DNA from 3 places in the Lysinibacillus sp. RC46 genome. Region 1 is predicted to be linked to each of the others. Evidence: riboswitches for the same ligand, from Rfam matches in the RefSeq annotation. Region 1 holds a riboswitch; each other region holds the start of a gene.

Region 1 (5,778 bases):
CGACCATCGTGACATTTTCTACTATCGTACGCCATGGTAATAAACACGGCTGCTGAGGCATATAGCCAATCGTCCCTCTTTTTTGCTGGATATCTGTATCGTTTAATAAAATAGCACCCTTATCAATAGAAGTAACACCACCAATTAATTGAAAGAGTGTACTTTTTCCACTGCCTGACGGTCCGATAATCGCCACAAATTCCCCGTCCTTGACCTCAAACGATAAATTGCGAATAACCGGAAGAGCATCAAAGGATTTATCAATGTTTTGAATGCTTAGCATGGAGTCCTCTCCCCTTCACAACAAGTTTTTCTAACAATTGTATAGCACTAAATAATAGTAAGCTTAAAAATACGATAGCAAAAATAGCTACAAACACGCGATCCGTTCGAAATGAAGATTGTGCTAATGTCATATAGACACCAATCCCCATTTTCGCACCTAACCATTCCGCAATGACAGCTCCCATGACGCTATAGGTTGCCGCAATCTTTACGCCTGAAAAAATCGCTGGATACGCATAAGGCCATTCAAGCTTCCAAAAGGTTTGTGCTTTCGTTGCACCAATCATCCTAAAATAGTGCTTCAGCTCAGGCGAAGTTTGACGAAAGCCATCCATTGCCGAAATAACAATAGGAAAAAAGCACACAAGACAAATAATAATGAGCTTTGGCAATAAACCGAAGCCAAACCATATGATTAAGAGTGGTGCTAGAACGAGCACCGGGACATTCTGTGACATAATCAGAATAGGATAAAATAGCTCCCGCACAAACGTAAAACGATGTAATAGCACAGCAACCGTTAGCCCACATACTATCCCGATAGCTAGACCAAGAAGTGCTAATTGAACAGTCGCTAACGCATGTGGCACAAACGTCTCATACGATTGAAAACCTTCTTTCAAAATGGCACTCGGTGCAGGCAAAAGCCAATGTGGAGTATCAGCAAAGCGGACAATTAGTTCCCATATGAATAAGAGGAAGGCGATAAAAATTATCGTCCTTCCTTGTTTGAAAGCTTGCCTCATCACTGGTATTTCTCCGTCAATGTACCCATTGTAATACCAGATGGCTGATATAAAATTTTCACTTGCGTGATGACATTGATCGCGCCCAGCTCAATCATCTTGTCATTCATTTTTTCAATGATTTGTAATAAAACCGGTAGCTCACCTTCCATTGTCGTTTCTAACGGGTGAACTTCATATTTAACTCCTGAAGCGTCGATAACCGCAATCGCTGCATCGACATATGGGATCACATCCTCATATTTTTCAGTTTTCGGGATAATTTGTACACTTATTAATGAGTTTGCCATATTACTTTGTCTCCTTTTTCGGTAAAAAGTCGTTTGTAAATGCTTGTTTTGCGTTAAATTCGCCCTCTAAAACTTTGTTGCTGGCCATCCATTTCGCGTAGTTTTCCCAGACAGCTAGCTTTTGCTCGCCCCATTGTTTAGCGTCGTCTTGATACTTATCTGCTAGCCATTCCTGACTTTTATGCACAAGGTTTTTATCTAAATCAGGTACAGCTTCTAGTAAAATATCAGCTGCCTCATTCGGATGTATTATCGCATATTCATAGCCCTTTGCTGCAGCAGCGACAAATGCTTTGACCGTCTCAGGATCATCCTTAATCATTTTTTCATTTGTAGCGAGTACAGGCGTGTAATAATCTAACTGATCACTATAATCTGTTAAATATAGCATGTTCAGTTTTTCGCCACGTAGTTCTGCTTCGATACCTGTCCATGCATAATAGATCCACGCAAAATCAATATCTTTTTTCATCATTGTGAAGAAATCTATATCGCCTGCATTGACAATATCTAACTTATTAATATCCGCATTTTCTGTTTGCATAAGTGATTGTAGTACAGCCTTTTCAAGTGGTGCACCCCAGCCACCGTATGTTTTACCTTCAAAATCCTTTGGTGACGAAATGCCTTTTGATGCAATGGATGCGAAGCCAGAAGTATTATGCTGAATAATCGCTGCAATCGATACTAAAGGTACATCTTGCACACGGGCCTGTGTAATCCCTTCCTGATAACTTACGCCAAACTGAGCCTTGCCAGACGCCACAAGCTGATCAGCACCTGTTTCGCCAGGTAATAAAATATCGACATCTAAGCCTTGCTCCTTAAAGAAGCCAAGTTTTTTCGCAACATATAAACCTGTATGATTTGTGTTCGGTGTCCAATCGAGAACGACTGATACTTTTGTTAATCCCTTAGTATCCTTTTTATCCTCTTTTTCGCTACAGCCCACTAATGTTAACAGTGTAGCCAACAGGATCAATAACCATTTTTTCATGCTGAATCCTCCAAGTAAAGTAGTGTGAAATTGTTCATAAATGAATGTGTTTACCAGAAGAAAGCGTATTCACGGTCTGTTTACACCCAAACCCAAAGTCTGTGCATGAATAAAAGTCTGAAAACATAAAAAACGCCTAGGATTCCTCCCAGACGTTTTGTAATCAATATCAAAAACTTTTACTTTTTGAATAGATGTTCCCTACGCTGGTACGAGCCAAATCAGGTTCAAAGAGTCAGCGTCTATCGGACACAATCTCAGCTGGCAACACCAGCCCCCCTACATTCTTTCCATATGAACTTTTCGTGATTATTATACCCATATCTATCCGTAAATGACAAGGCTCTGTTTTCTGAAAGCCCCGTAAATATAATTTAAAGCCTCATCTTTCTCTTCAACAATTCCATTTCCTGAGAATATTCACCGTTTTTTTGGTAAAACATTTTTTATTTAAAAGGAATCCCCTCCTGAAATCAAGAAGCGGTATATTGTTCGAAGTTTTAATAGGCACTGTTAAATACTATTGTTGATAATCAAATCAAGAACCTTTTGTGGTTTTTAATTTTTGCTTTTAGTAGTAAGACGTTGAATAAGAATCAGTAATCTTCATAACAACTTACTTGTAAAGCTACACCCGATTCACCAATTTGCCTAAAAACTTTATTGTCACTATACACCTACCCTTTCTTTTGATTAGACTATATAGAAAAAAAGCCCAGCTCTCTAAGGAGCATGGGCTATAAAATCAGTTTTATTTTTCTTCTTTTTTGACCGTAAAGACATGTGAAATAGCACCGTCTGTAGCTATATCCACTTTAAAGGAGCCATTGGAATGGCGATCTGCTCGAGTTAATGCTTGTACATCAAGGATCTCTTGCACGCCTTTTTCCGTTTCGATTGTTAGCCGTTCCTCATCAGTTACCTTGACTACAGCCACGATACGATGTGGGTTCGCTTTTAATTCTGTTAACACTTTTAAGCCACGTTTTGCACGACTCGTCATCTCTACCTCGGCAACATTCATTTTCTTCACCGCACCACGATGTGTCACAATCGCAACATATGCCGTGGCATTTGGCGGTAAAACATTGATGCCGACTAATGCTTCTCCGTCTTTCACCGTAATCCCTTTGACACCGCCTGTTTTCACACCCGTTACTGGCAATTCCTCCATTGGGAAACGAATAGCATAGGCAGTATCTGTTGTTAACATTAGTTCTACTTCGTCTGTCACGATACCTGCAAAAATCATTTCATCGCCTGACTTAACATTCATCGTTTTGATTGGTTTAGAATAACGTGTAACAGCATAATCTGATACAGGTGAGCGTTTAATTTGTCCATCTTTCGTAGCCGTTAAAATATACGTATTGGCCTGTTCAAATGTCTCAAAACCATATACAGCAATAATAGATTCATCTTCCCCTGTCGGCACAATACTAGAAATATGCTGACCAAGATCCTTCCAACGAATATCAGGTAGTTCATGGACAGGCTGATAAATATAATTGCCTCGGTTTGTGAATAGTAATAGATGATGCTGCGTATTTAAATTCTCTTCATATAACAAATAATCGGAATCCTTCATCGCAAAATCCTGACCATTCGAAGCTGCATGTGAACGTGTAGATGTACGCTTAATATAGCCATCCTTTGTGACAGTCACTACGACCTCTTCACTTGGGACAAGGACATCTAACGTAATTTTGATTTCTTCAATTTCTTGTTCGATTTTTGAACGACGTGGCTCTGCAAAGCGCTTTTTAATGTCAAGTAGTTCCTGTTTAATAACACGTACAAGCTTTGCTTCACTATTAAGAATACCTTCAAGCTTGGCGATCAGTTTATTTAGTTCATCCTGTTCATGGCGAAGCTCTGTGATATCTGTATTCGTTAATCGGTATAATTGCAAGCTAACGATCGCCTCTGATTGCACTTCTGTAAAGTCAAATTTCACCTGTAAATTCGTTTTCGCATCTCGTTTATCATTAGACGAACGAATCGTTGCAATAACTTCATCTAAAATAGAAAGCGCCTTAATCAAGCCATCAACGATATGCGAACGATCTTTAGCCCTTTGTAAATCATAAACGGAGCGGTTCGTCACAACTTCCTTTTGATGGGCAATATAAGAATCCAGTAACAATGGCAATGTCATCATTGTCGGACGACGATTATGGATAGCAATCATATTAAAATTATAGGCTACTTGTAAATCAGTTGTTTTGAACAAGTATTGTAAAATCCCTTGTCCTGGAACATCTTTTTTCAGTTCAATGACAACACGTAGGCCGGTACGATCCGATTCATCGCGAATTTCTGCAATTCCTTCAAGTCGTTTATCCACGCGTTGTTCATCGATTTTCTTCACAAGATTTGCTTTATTGACATCATACGGTAATTCCGTAATAACGATTTGCTCTTTGCCACCTTTAATTGGCTCCACGACTGCTTGAGCGCGCACGATAATTTTACCGCGACCAGTCTCATACGCCTTTTTAATACCATCGACACCTTGAATGATCCCACCTGTCGGGAAATCTGGCCCTTTAATTACAGTCATTAATTCATCAACAGTAGTATTCGGCTTATCTAAGCGCATGAGAACACCATCTAGCACCTCATCAAGTGCGTGAGGAGGGATATCTGTCGCATATCCAGCCGAAATACCAGTTGAGCCGTTGACTAGTAAATTCGGGAAACGAGCTGGTAAAACAGTTGGCTCCATATCCTGATCATCAAAGTTCGGTACAAATTCAACAGTTTTCTTGCCAATATCACGGAGCATTTCCGCTGCAATTGCAGAAAGCCTTGCCTCTGTATAACGCATCGCTGCCGGAGGGTCACCATCAACAGAGCCGTTATTCCCATGCATTTCAATAAGCATATGGCGCGCCTTCCAATCCTGACTCATGCGCACCATTGCTTCATATACGGAGCTGTCACCATGTGGGTGATAATTACCGATAACATTACCGACAGTTTTGGCTGATTTACGGAATGGTTTTTCGTTCGTATTGCCCTCTGTAAACATCGCATATAAAATACGTCGTTGCACAGGCTTAAGACCGTCACGTGCATCAGGCAACGCGCGGTCTTGTATAATATATTTACTATAGCGACCAAAGCGGTCACCCATCACTTCTTCTAAGGGTAAATCTTGGAATTTTTCCGTACTACTCATGCTTGGTCCTCCTCTTGTTGGATGAATTCATTTTCTAAAATATTTGAATCATCCTCCATACCGAAGTCTACATTAGCTTCGATCCATTTACGGCGCGGCTCTACCTTATCGCCCATTAATGTTGTCACACGTCTCTCAGCACGTGCACCATCCTCAATCGTTACACGAATTAATGTACGTGTATCAGGGTTCATCGTCGTATCCCACAGCTGGTCAGCATTCATCTCACCAAGACCTTTATAGCGCTGTAATATGTAACCCTTACCAACTTTTTTA
Region 2 (5,778 bases), on a different contig from region 1:
AAACAGTGATAGCGTAGTTTAAATTGCTAATAGCATTGGTGATATCAGACTGCGTTGCATAGCTATTATTTACAACGTACTGAGCCGATGAAACGGCAGAGGTAAGAGCATCCTTCTCACTTTGCGTCGTCCAAGGTACATATGATGCTATATCATTACCATTGTTCCAAGAAACCGTTACATACTGAATAGAATTAATCGTTGATTGTAATGAAGACTTATCGCTATAACCATATTTTGTTCCATTTTTTTGCACAGCTTGATAAACGGTTAATGCAATTCTGTATTGTGTAATAGCATTGTTTACTTGTTCCTGAGAGGCGTTGGAATTATTAGCTACTGCTCTTGCGCTGCTTAAGGCATATTCGAATGCTGTACGTTCAGCCTGCGTCGTCCATCTTTCAGTTGTTAAAACGTCATATCCATTAACGGATACGGCAACGTACGGAGGTATAGCTACTAAATTACTAAGCTCATTTTTATTCACCACAGGTAATATCACAGAGGCTTTTTTATCATCCACCTGCACCTTGTTAATTAGGTGTCCTGAATCTAATGCCACCTTTGCCCCGTGTTTGACGATCACTTGTTCAATTTTACCTTCTCCGTAAAGGCTAAAATCATTCTCAACATCGATTGTAAGCTTATCAACATTGGCTGTAACTTCAAATGCTGCAACTTTACCAACTACATCGATTTTTGAAATAGCTTTGTCAGAAGTCACATTTACTTTAGTGCGCTCCAAGTTAATGTTTGGAGATTTAATATCTTTTAGGGAAACATTTAACCAATTAATATTTCTAGTCAATAAAGGCTTAAAAGTAATTGTATCCCCAATAGCAACGTTATCAATTGTAATGGCCTTCTTCACAAGATTAGTTACAATAAGCTTATCTTTAATGTTTACATTTTGAACCTTTACATAATCCGCATTTACAGTTAGGCTTCCTTCAATTTGTGCGTCACCACCATCAAAATATACCGCTTTATTGTCAGTGCCAGCTTTAGTTAATGTTAGTTCTGTAATGCTCGTAATTTCGCCGTTTTTTACTACAATTGTAGCTTGGGCATTCTTCAATGCAGTGCTATTCGCTGTTTTAAAGAGAGGTTTCAGCGACTGACTAATTTTAAATTGGCCATTGGATGTAAGTACTTTCTCTTTAGTGACGTTGTTAATGGTAACAGTTTGCCCCTTTGTTTTGGCTGCAGCTACCTGCCCATCCATTTGAATTGAGTGGTTTAAAGATGAATCATTTGAAGCGGCATCTGCAGTTGACATTGGTGATACTAGGGTTGCTGTAATAGCAGTTGCCATAAAAGTCGTTAATACTTTATTCTTCATTTTAGTCACTCCGATCATCGTATTTAATGGATAATATATCATATATTTCTCTAATTTAGTACATAAAGGGTATATTTTACTATTTATTATTCTTAAATGAAATGTAGTCCCTTTTTCTGTATCGTTCGTTTTTAAGAATCCTTAATTATTTCAGAAAATCTGAAAGTGAAGTGCGGTTTTTTTTGCGCGAAACTTGGTAATTTGGTGCGGAAATCACGCTCATTTCAAGCGCTATAACGTTCCGAAAGATAACTTTTACCATCTATTAAAGACACTGTATTAGTTCAATGTGTTCAGAAAAAATGCCTTGATATGAGCGGTGAGTTGATTTTGAAGTACATTGACCAAGCATAAAAACAGCACTACTATAGGAGAGGGAAGGGGGACATCACTATGGTGTATCTCGGTATGATATTTTTTCAAATTGTAGCTCCGATTTTAGTGCTTCTAGTACTTGGCGCAGTTTTACAAAAGAAATTTCGCTTTAATTTAAAGGCGTTATCCCAACTTATTACATATTGTTTCATGCCAGCAGCTGTTTTTGTGAATTTATATGAAACGAGTATAGAGCTGTCTGTACTTGGGGAAGTTGCGTTATTTATCCTACTCTTTATCGGAAGCCAAATGGTGCTTAGTCACTTTCTAGCAAAGGGACTCGGTTTAGTAAAAACAGAGGCGGCAGTGTTTAAAAATAGTGTTGTCCTAATTAATTCAGGTAACTATGGTATTCCGGTTGCACAGATGATTTTTGTGACCCAGCCGATTGGAGTAGCAATTCAGGTCATTCTTGTAATATTTCAAAATATGACGACCTACACTTACGGCTTGTATAATTTAATCTCTTCAACAAAATCGGGCATGTCTATTGTGAAAGACTTCCTCAAAATGCCTATTATTCATGCACTTATTATTGGAGTGGCAATGAACTATTTTAATATTGCTATTCCACAGTTTGTAAGAATTCCGATAGATCATGTGGCAGATGGCTTTATCGCTGTAGCATTAATAACTTTAGGGGCACAACTATCCCAGCTTGAAATCAAATCCATGTTCAATAAAGTGGTATTCATTAGCTGTTTTACGCGACTAGTCATAGGGCCAACCGTAGCATTGTTTATCATTTTTGCGCTTGGTCTTGACGGTGTCGTGGCACAATCACTTTTTATAGCTAGTTCGTTCCCGACGTCGCGAAATAGCTCAAGTTTGGCATTAGAATATGACGTAGAATCGGCAACTGCTGCACAAACAGTTTTATTTTCAACGATTGTAAGCTGTATTACAGTGACAATCGTGATTTATGTAGCGGAACTGTTGTTTACCTAACTGCTAGGTGCTATTTGGAATAAGAGATGGCAGCCTCTCATTTTAAGTGGAATCTAACAAATATAAGTTTATTAGCAGAACGTGGGGCGTCCGATGAGCCGCTTCGCTTCGCTTCGCTGCAGGGTCTCATCTGTGACGCTGATCCCCGAGGAGTCGCCCAGCCTCCACTCCAATCAACTAATATACATGGCACAAGTTTTAATGAATACCATCGACAACTTTTAATGATAAGCCAAAAATAATTCAAATGAAGCTTCCATCTCTTAACAATATCTGCTACACTATCATCAAACTTAATAGCATTAACTAGGGGAGTCTGATGAGTCAGGCTGAGAGGGAAACGCATAGAGGTTTCTTGACCCTTTGGACCTGATCTGGCTCATACCAGCGTGGGAAAGTTAACCATTATTGCACTCAATGTTATTTGCAATAACTATACCTTTACATTCTTAGCCGGATCCAAATTTTTTTGGATTCGGCTTTTGTCTTTGTTTGGGTGAGCTAGATTCGGTCCTTATATAAATGTAAAAGGGAGCGAAGTAGTTTATGACAACAGTTAGCGACAAGAATATTACGATTATGTCTAGTTTTGAAGGAAGTAAAAAAGTTTACGTAGAAGGATCTCAATCAGATATTTTAGTGCCAATGCGTGAAATTGCTCTAAGTCCAACGACAGGAAGCTTTGGTGAAGAGGAAAATGCGCCAGTACGTGTTTATGATACGAGCGGCCCGTACACTGATCCTGCGTATAAGGTGGATATTACGAAAGGATTGCCAGCTTTATGTAGTGCATGGATCAAAGAACGCGGTGATGTTGAAGAATACGAAGGTCGTACTATCAAGCCAGAAGATAATGGATTCCGTAAAGCTGATGATCCGCGAATGAATGAAAATGTTTTTCCGGAATTATCTAGAAAGCCTTTACGCGCGAAGAAAGGTAAAAATGTAACACAGCTTCACTATGCACGAAAGGGAATTATTACTCCAGAAATGGAATTTGTAGCGATACGTGAAAATATGGACCCGGAATTTGTGCGCTCAGAAATCGCTGCAGGACGTGCTATTTTGCCATCTAATATTAATCACCCTGAGGCAGAGCCGATGATTATTGGACGTAACTTCCACGTGAAAATTAACGCCAATATTGGCAATTCAGCAGTGTCATCCTCTATTGCAGAAGAGGTAGAAAAAATGACGTGGGCTACACGCTGGGGTGCTGATAACATTATGGATTTATCTACTGGTAAGCATATTCATACGACACGTGAATGGATTATCCGTAATGCCGCGGTGCCAGTAGGAACGGTGCCGATTTATCAAGCGCTAGAAAAAGTAAATGGTGTGGCAGAGGATTTAACGTGGGAAGTGTATCGTGATACGTTAATCGAACAGGCTGAGCAAGGTGTTGATTACTTCACGATTCATGCAGGGGTATTACTGCGCTATGTGCCATTAACGGCTAATCGTGTAACAGGCATAGTGTCCCGTGGAGGCTCGATTATGGCGCAGTGGTGTTTATATCATCATCAAGAGAGCTTTTTATATACTCATTTTGAAGAAATCTGTGAAATTATGAAAACCTATGATGTAGCCTTCTCTTTAGGTGATGGTTTACGTCCGGGTTCTATAGCAGATGCAAATGATGAGGCTCAATTTGCGGAGCTAGATACGCTAGGGGAATTAACGCAAATTGCCTGGAAGCATGATGTACAGGTGATGGTAGAAGGACCAGGGCATGTACCAATGCATCTTATTAAAGAAAATATGGATAAGCAGTTAGAGGTGTGTAAGGAAGCACCTTTCTATACTTTAGGGCCGTTAACAACAGATATTGCTCCTGGCTATGACCATATTACATCAACTATCGGTGCTGCGATGATCGGTTGGTATGGTACAGCGATGCTATGTTATGTGACGCCTAAAGAGCATCTCGGCTTACCAAATCGTGAGGATGTTCGCGTAGGGGTTATTACGTATAAAATTGCTGCACACGCGGCAGATTTAGCGAAAGGGCATCCGGGAGCACAGCAGCGTGACGATGCACTATCTAAGGCACGATTTGAATTCCGCTGGCGCGATCAATTCAATCTTTCGTTAGATCCAGAGCGTGCGGTCGAATACCACGATGAAACGTTGCCTGCAGAAGGAGCGAAAACTGCGCACTTCTGTTCAATGTGTGGACCTAAGTTTTGTAGTATGAGAATCTCACAAGATATTCGTAATTATGCAAAAGATCAAGATTTAAATACGACTGAAGCGATCCACCAAGGTATGCAGGAAAAGGCAAAGGAATTTAAAAAGGCAGGCAGTCAAATTTATCAATAATTATTAGAGCGGGCTTGTGTCTACTAGACACAAGCCTTTTTTGGTCATTAAGATAAAAAAGCTCCATGTGAAGTTGCCCTTCACATGGAGTAAAAAGTTGGATTTGGATATCAATAATAAGTGGAAAAAATCAATTATGCCTCAGCAAATGTTTGTTTGCTGAAATAAATTAAACGTTTGTTGGTTGTTTTTCGTATGGGTTTGAAAGATCCATACCTTCCAATGAAAGACCCATAGCTTTTGCTACACCTTCACCATATGCTGGATCAGCTAAATAGCAGTGCAGGATATGACGACGTTTGATGAACTCTTCAACTGGTGCCATATCATTAGCAGTATTTTCGAATAGGCGTTGTTGTTCTTCGGCAGTCATTAGGCGGAATAATTTACCCGGCTGCTCGAAGTAGTTGTTGTCGTCTTCACGGAAGTCGTGGATACCGGCATTACCGTCAATACGTAATTCAGGCTCTTTATAGTCTAAATTATGCTCCCATTCACCATAGCTATTTGGTTCATAGCCCAAAGTTGAACCAAGATTGCCATCGAAACGCATAGCACCGTCGCGGTGGAACGTACGGAATGGACATTTTGGTGCATTTACAGGAAGCGCGTAGTGGTTCACACCTAAACGGTAGCGTTGTGCATCTGCATACGCAAAGATACGAGCTTGTAACATTTTGTCTGGCGAGAAGCTAATACCAGGGATAATGTTAGATGGTGCAAAGGCAGCTTGCTCAACTTCCGCGAAGTAGTTGTCCGCATTTTTGTTTAACTCGAATTCACCCACA
Region 3 (5,778 bases), on a different contig from region 1:
GTCATCACTGACCCAACAAATGAAGCGGCGTTCTTAGATATTGTTGCTGTCAATGAAGCGGGTGAAGAACTTGATACACAGCTTGAAACAATTTCAGCATCACAAGTTCGAGCAGTCGTACAAGCAGAACCAGGACTCATCTTCTTCCGCATTGCCGATGAAGAAAATGCCATTTACCAGGCAGGCTTAAGTGTACCTTATAGTGCTGAGTATGAATTACGCCCAGTGAATGATAAGCTAGTCAAAGAGCTAACAAAGCAAACAGGCGGCTCCGTTTTAAAAGAACCGAGCGAGGCATTCCGTGAATTTACTAAAAAAGGTACGGAACGCCAAAATATTGCAACATGGCTCTTATTGGCAGGTATGCTACTATTCTTCATAGATATTACTATTCGACGCTTTGGTTGGGGCTTCCTAACAAGGCCGAAGAAAAAAGAACAGCCTGTAGAGGAAACACAGATACAGGCAGAGGACACAAATGTTGCCCAGCTATTAAAGGGCATGAAAAAACGATCCTAACAGATAAAACGATGGTGCATAGAGATGTGCCATCGTTTTTTTGTAATTTCAACAACTGGATTGGAGAATTATTCATGAAAGGTAAAATATGACTTGTAAATAATATACATAGATGCAATAATAGATGATAGTAATAAAATATTACTATCACTTTTAAGTACTATAGATTTTGGAGGTTTGGACATGACCAATATAATGAATTCTTTTGGGTTTCTTAGTTTTAAATTAGCAGAGGCTTTGGAGGAAAACCTCGAGAAATATATTAGTGAAAAATATCAAATGAAATCCAGAGAAGTCGGGATCATGATTGCTGTAAAAGAAAATAAACTTAGTCAAATTCAAATAGGGCAGATTTTAAAGTTAGATAAAAATAGTGTCCGCTTTTTTATCGATGGTCTAGAAGAAAGAAATTATGTTTATAGGGAGAAAAATCCAGAAAATAGAAGAGAGAATTTAATATGCCTTACGGAACATGGTGAAAATTTGGCAGAAGATTTATTGAAGACCCTTTCGATTTCTGAGAATGAAGTGTTAAACGTACTATCATTGGAAGAAAAAGAGCTGTTGAAAAGCATATTGAAAAAAGTATATGAAAATCGTGAATAGGGTTTAACTTCTTTCAGCAACCTGCTGAAATAGAGGAACTCAGTCTAAGAACGCCACGTCCTGTGGCAACGACTGAGTGACCAACTTCGTGTTGGCCTAAAGCCTCCGGCGGATGTCACGGATTCGGAAAGGAGTTAATAAAGGATGTTAGCCTAAAACCATCGCATCCATGCGATAACGGCTAACTGACCTGCAACGGTGCCACTTCCGCTACGCTTTCGCACAAAAAACATCTGCAGGCCTAAGCACAAAGCCGAATCCGGACGCATTGTTTATCTGTGCGAAAGCGAAGCGACAGCAACAATTATGCCGAGGCATAATTGATAACCATATCAATAAAAAAGAAAGAGTGATGAGAAATGAAAGCAGTAGAGGTTATGAAGGAGTATTTGAGAAGAGCGCAAGAAGAGGGTCAGGATTTATCTGATATGTATGTAGATCATGGAGAATTAAAAAATTTTAAAGGTGAAATTTTTAAAGGAAGAAAAGAAATACAAAACTTTTACACGTCACCTATGCCAAAAGGCTTTAAATTAACTATCCAAAATATTGATGGTGATGATACAGAATGTATTGCTACAGTTTTAACTACTTGGGATGGTTTGCCAAACCCAGTGATTCTGGAAGAAAGGTTGATTCTTGAAAATGAAAAAATAAAATCGTTGGCGATGATTCCAAAATAAAAGGGGGCGGAAGCTATGTCATTAAATCCTAATAAAAATTCCCTTCCTACACCTGAAAGAGACACGAAATATTGGATTGGTGTGGTATCTCTTAATCATGTGCAAAAAGGGGTTGAGGGAGGATTCGGCCAGTTATGCCATGGTAAAGAAAGACCTTTGAAACGAATGCAAAAAGGAGACTGGATCATTTATTATTCTCCTAAAAGAAGTCTAGATGGTAATGAGCCTGTAAGAGCATTTACCGCAATTGGAAGAGTGAAGGACGAGCGAATATACGAGTTCCAAATGGCAGAAAATTTTATTCCTTTTAGAAGAGATATAGACTTTTATAAAGATGCAAAAGCTGTGCCAATAAAAAGGATCTTAGATTATTTAGAGTTTGTAGAGGACAAATCCAAATATGGCTATAAATTTAGATTTGGTCATTTTGAAATAAGCAAAAAAGACTTTTTATTAATTGCTCATGAAATGGGATTACCGTTGAAGTATGGGTGAATTAGGTTGGAACAAAAAACGTTACTTTCTTAATTAATTGTCATTAAAGAAAGTAACGTTTTTAAATTGCTGTAAATCAAGTTATTTAAGCTGAGTGTTAAGGTTAGTTACAAATACTGTCTTACGCAAATTGCTAGCAACGACAATGCCTAGCATAGCACCAATGGTACTTGAAGTTAAAAAGGCTGGCATGAAAAATAAAGCAGCAACGGATGTCCCCATTAATAAATGCGCGTAAGGTACTGCGATAAGTGAGGCAATGATACCTGTCCCCAACATTTCACCGACTCCTGCAAGCCATTGCTTACCGCTGTATTTATAGGCAAGAGCTGCACATAGAGCGCCAATAACACTGCCAGGTATAGCTAGTAATGAGCCTGTGCCTGTTAAAATACGAATAATGGCTGTGACAAAGGCGACCATAACAGTAGGCACTGGACCAAGAATGATAGCACCGATAACATTAATGGCATGTTGGACAGGGTAGGCACGCGCAATCCCCGTTGGTATTGAAACGAAGGTAGAACCTGCTACGGCAATTGCTACTAATAAGGCCATGATTGTTAATTTTCGAATTGACATAATTTCCACTCCTTTGAAATGTGAATTTTATAGTTAGCGCCGCTAAACAGGAGAGTTCCGCCGCTAAGCCAAAGAGAAGCGCCGCTAAACAGGGGAGTTCCGCCGCTAAGCCAAAGAGAACGGCCGCTAAACAGTGGAGTTCCGCCGTTAAGGCTATGAGAAGCGCCGCTAAACAGGAGAGTTCCGCCGCTAAAGCGTAAAAAAGCCGCTTCCTAAAAAACAATAGGAAGCGGCCTTGTATCTACATAGTAAAAAGCAAGTGTCGGCACTTCCCTCCGCTAGTGTGAACTAGATCAGGTTCAAAGGGTCCGTATATGATCATATACGTCTCAGCCTTTTAAAGACTCCCCTAGTGGTAATTAATAGAATTTTTAGTTTTTCACATATTAATGTAGCATACTACTAAAAATAGTCAATAACTTTTCAGACTATTTTGTATCAGGATGCATAAGATGTGGTGCTTTTTTCATTGTCCAAATAAGGGCAAGGAAGAAACAAGCCATTAAAATAATAGACCCGAATATATAAGGACTGTTCATATTCCAATCGAATAATATACCTGCTAGAGCTGGACCAATCATATTACCAAGACTCATATAAGCATTGTTCAGACCAGCTGCATAGCCCTGTTCATTCTCAGCAAGCTTTGAAATCAATGTGTTGACGGCTGGGCGAATCAATGTCGTAGCTGTAGAGAAGATGGTCGCTACAATTAAAATAAGTGCAAAACCAGATGCGAATAATATTAAGAAAATCGAAACGGCTGCAATAAATAAATTGACTAACACTACTTTCATTTCGCCGAAGCGATTAAACAGCGGTGTAATAACAAACATCTGTACAACAACACCAAAAGCGCCGCCCATAACTAATATAATGGCGATATCAGTAGGTGTGTAATTAAACTTGTCTGTAACAAATAATGATAATGTTGTTTGGAAGTTAGCAATCCCGAAAGAGAATACAAGCATGATAATTAGCATGACAAAATAAGGCATTCGGACTGAACGGGCCATCTGCTTTGCAAGATTATCCTGCTTCTGTGCTTTTTTAGCAGTGTTCGGTTTTGTAGCAGGCAATAAAAAGAACGATAAAATAGCTGCTAAGATAGCTGCACATCCAGCAGTATAAAACGGAAAATGCAAACTAACTTTTGAGAGGAATCCGCCAATACCTGGTCCGATCATAAAACCAAAGGACATTGCTGCCCCTATCATCCCCATACCTTTTCCGCGTTCCTCGTACGTTGTGATGTCAGCCACAAATGCCATTATAGGAGGTGCCACAAATGCAGATCCAAGGCCACCTAAAAAGCGTGCCAAGAAGAGCATCCACACATCTGTAGAAAGTCCGAATCCAATTTGTGCAAGTCCTGTTACGATAAGGCCGAAAATAATGAGATTTTTACGACCGTATTGATCGGAAAGATTCCCAGCAATTGGAGAAAATACGAATTGTGCTAAGGCGAACGTTGCAATCAACATGCCAAGTACTTGTCCTGCAGCACCAAATAGTTTTAAATAATCAGGCATGACAGGAATAATAATTCCGATACTCCCCATTGCGATAAACATATTAAACATTAAAATATACAAAGCCGCCTTGTTAGACTTCTGCTGGGTCATCGAATACCCCTTTCTTTAATCAAATATACTACAGTCTACCACAAGGCTTGTACGTTTGCTATTGACTATAAGTCTGAGATTTAGTAGTAAGGTTATGAGGATTCTATTGATCAAATAAAATAAGCGTGTTGATTAGTAAAATATAGGTTTATTATTAAGGATAATGGGGGCGCATCATATACATCATAACGTGGGGGTGTTGATTTCCGTTCCGGCTGGGCGCTTTCCTGGGGGCGTCCGATGAGCCGCTTCGCTTCGCTCAGGGTCTCATCTGTGACGCTGATCCCCAAGAGTCGCCCAGCCTCCACTCCAATCAACTTATAACATGATATAGTTTTAACAATTATCAGTCCTATCTATTAGAGATGAGTCGATAAAAGGAATCTTTTATTGATATTTTGCTTGTTTATCCATTTTTAAAAATAGTTTACCTTCAGCTAAACGAAAAAGCTGTTCTCAACGTTACTAACGTGAGAACAGCTTTAAATGGGTTAAAATAGGTTATCGAATACTCATTTTAAATTCCAAGAACAGCTCATTGTATTTGCCTAAGTAATCAGGACCTAAGTTTTTATAAACTTCTAATGTTTTACGTTGTTCTTCAGTAGGATAGAAGCGTTTATCAGATACAACTTCTTTATCCATTAACTTCATCGCTGCAATATTAGGGGTAGAATAGCCTACATAATCAGCGTTTTTAGCACCCGATTCAGCTTTCAGCATAAAGTTAATGAAAGCATGTGCACCATCAATATTTTTTGACGTTTTTGGGATAACCATATTGTCAAACCATAAGTTTGAGCCTTCTTTTGGTACAGCGAAGTCTAAATCTTCATTTTCTGATAACATGTCTGCTGCTTGACCAGACCAAGTGAGTGCCACAGTAGCTTCATTATTAACCATCAACGGTGTAATTTCATCCCCGATAATGGCTTTAACATTTGGCGCCAATGTGATTAGTTTATCAGTAGCTTTACGTAGCTCCTGGTCATCTAAAGAGTTGAGAGAGTAGCCAAGACTGTTTAAGCCCATACCAATCACCTCACGTGCACCGTCTACTAAAAAGACTTTACGCTTTAATGAAGGATCCCATAAGTCCTTCCAAGATGAGAAGTCTAAATTTCCAACGAGCTTTGGATTATAGACAATGCCGACTGTTCCCCAGAAATATGGGACAGAATATTTATTGTCCTTATCAAATGGTAAATCTAAAAAATAAGGATCAATATTTTTAAAATTAGGGATTTTCGTTTTATCTAAAGGAATAA

Evidence for each region. Region 1 has a riboswitch for thiamine pyrophosphate ahead of ABH966_RS05550 (ABC transporter substrate-binding protein). Riboswitches for the same ligand answer to the same signal wherever they lie in the genome.
Region 2: linked by a shared signal. The riboswitch ahead of thiC (phosphomethylpyrimidine synthase ThiC) and the one ahead of ABH966_RS05550 (ABC transporter substrate-binding protein) in region 1 are both predicted to bind thiamine pyrophosphate.
Region 3: linked by a shared signal. The riboswitch ahead of thiW (energy coupling factor transporter S component ThiW) and the one ahead of ABH966_RS05550 (ABC transporter substrate-binding protein) in region 1 are both predicted to bind thiamine pyrophosphate.

What each region holds. Positions count from the first base shown of each region.
Region 1 covers NZ_JBGCCF010000004.1:151,127-156,904, forward strand. Annotated here, with positions in the region: gene ABH966_RS05535 (ABC transporter ATP-binding protein) at 1-283, opposite strand, end outside; gene ABH966_RS05540 (ABC transporter permease) at 261-1,031, opposite strand; gene ABH966_RS05545 (thiamine-binding protein) at 1,031-1,321, opposite strand; gene ABH966_RS05550 (ABC transporter substrate-binding protein) at 1,323-2,318, opposite strand; TPP riboswitch at 2,500-2,609, opposite strand; gene parC (DNA topoisomerase IV subunit A) at 3,070-5,502, opposite strand; gene parE (DNA topoisomerase IV subunit B) at 5,499-5,778, opposite strand, start outside.
Region 2 covers NZ_JBGCCF010000015.1:102,185-107,962, forward strand. Annotated here, with positions in the region: gene ABH966_RS14950 (S-layer protein) at 1-1,342, opposite strand, end outside; gene ABH966_RS14955 (AEC family transporter) at 1,736-2,665, shown strand; TPP riboswitch at 2,964-3,078, shown strand; gene thiC (phosphomethylpyrimidine synthase ThiC) at 3,212-4,990, shown strand; gene ABH966_RS14965 (catalase) at 5,160-5,778, opposite strand, start outside.
Region 3 covers NZ_JBGCCF010000005.1:177,534-183,311, forward strand. Annotated here, with positions in the region: gene ABH966_RS06735 (VWA domain-containing protein) at 1-519, shown strand, start outside; gene ABH966_RS06740 (MarR family winged helix-turn-helix transcriptional regulator) at 703-1,125, shown strand; gene ABH966_RS06745 (hypothetical protein) at 1,485-1,808, shown strand; gene ABH966_RS06750 (EVE domain-containing protein) at 1,824-2,303, shown strand; gene thiW (energy coupling factor transporter S component ThiW) at 2,385-2,885, opposite strand; TPP riboswitch at 3,139-3,246, opposite strand; gene ABH966_RS06760 (MFS transporter) at 3,314-4,510, opposite strand; gene ABH966_RS06765 (ABC transporter substrate-binding protein) at 5,012-5,778, opposite strand, start outside.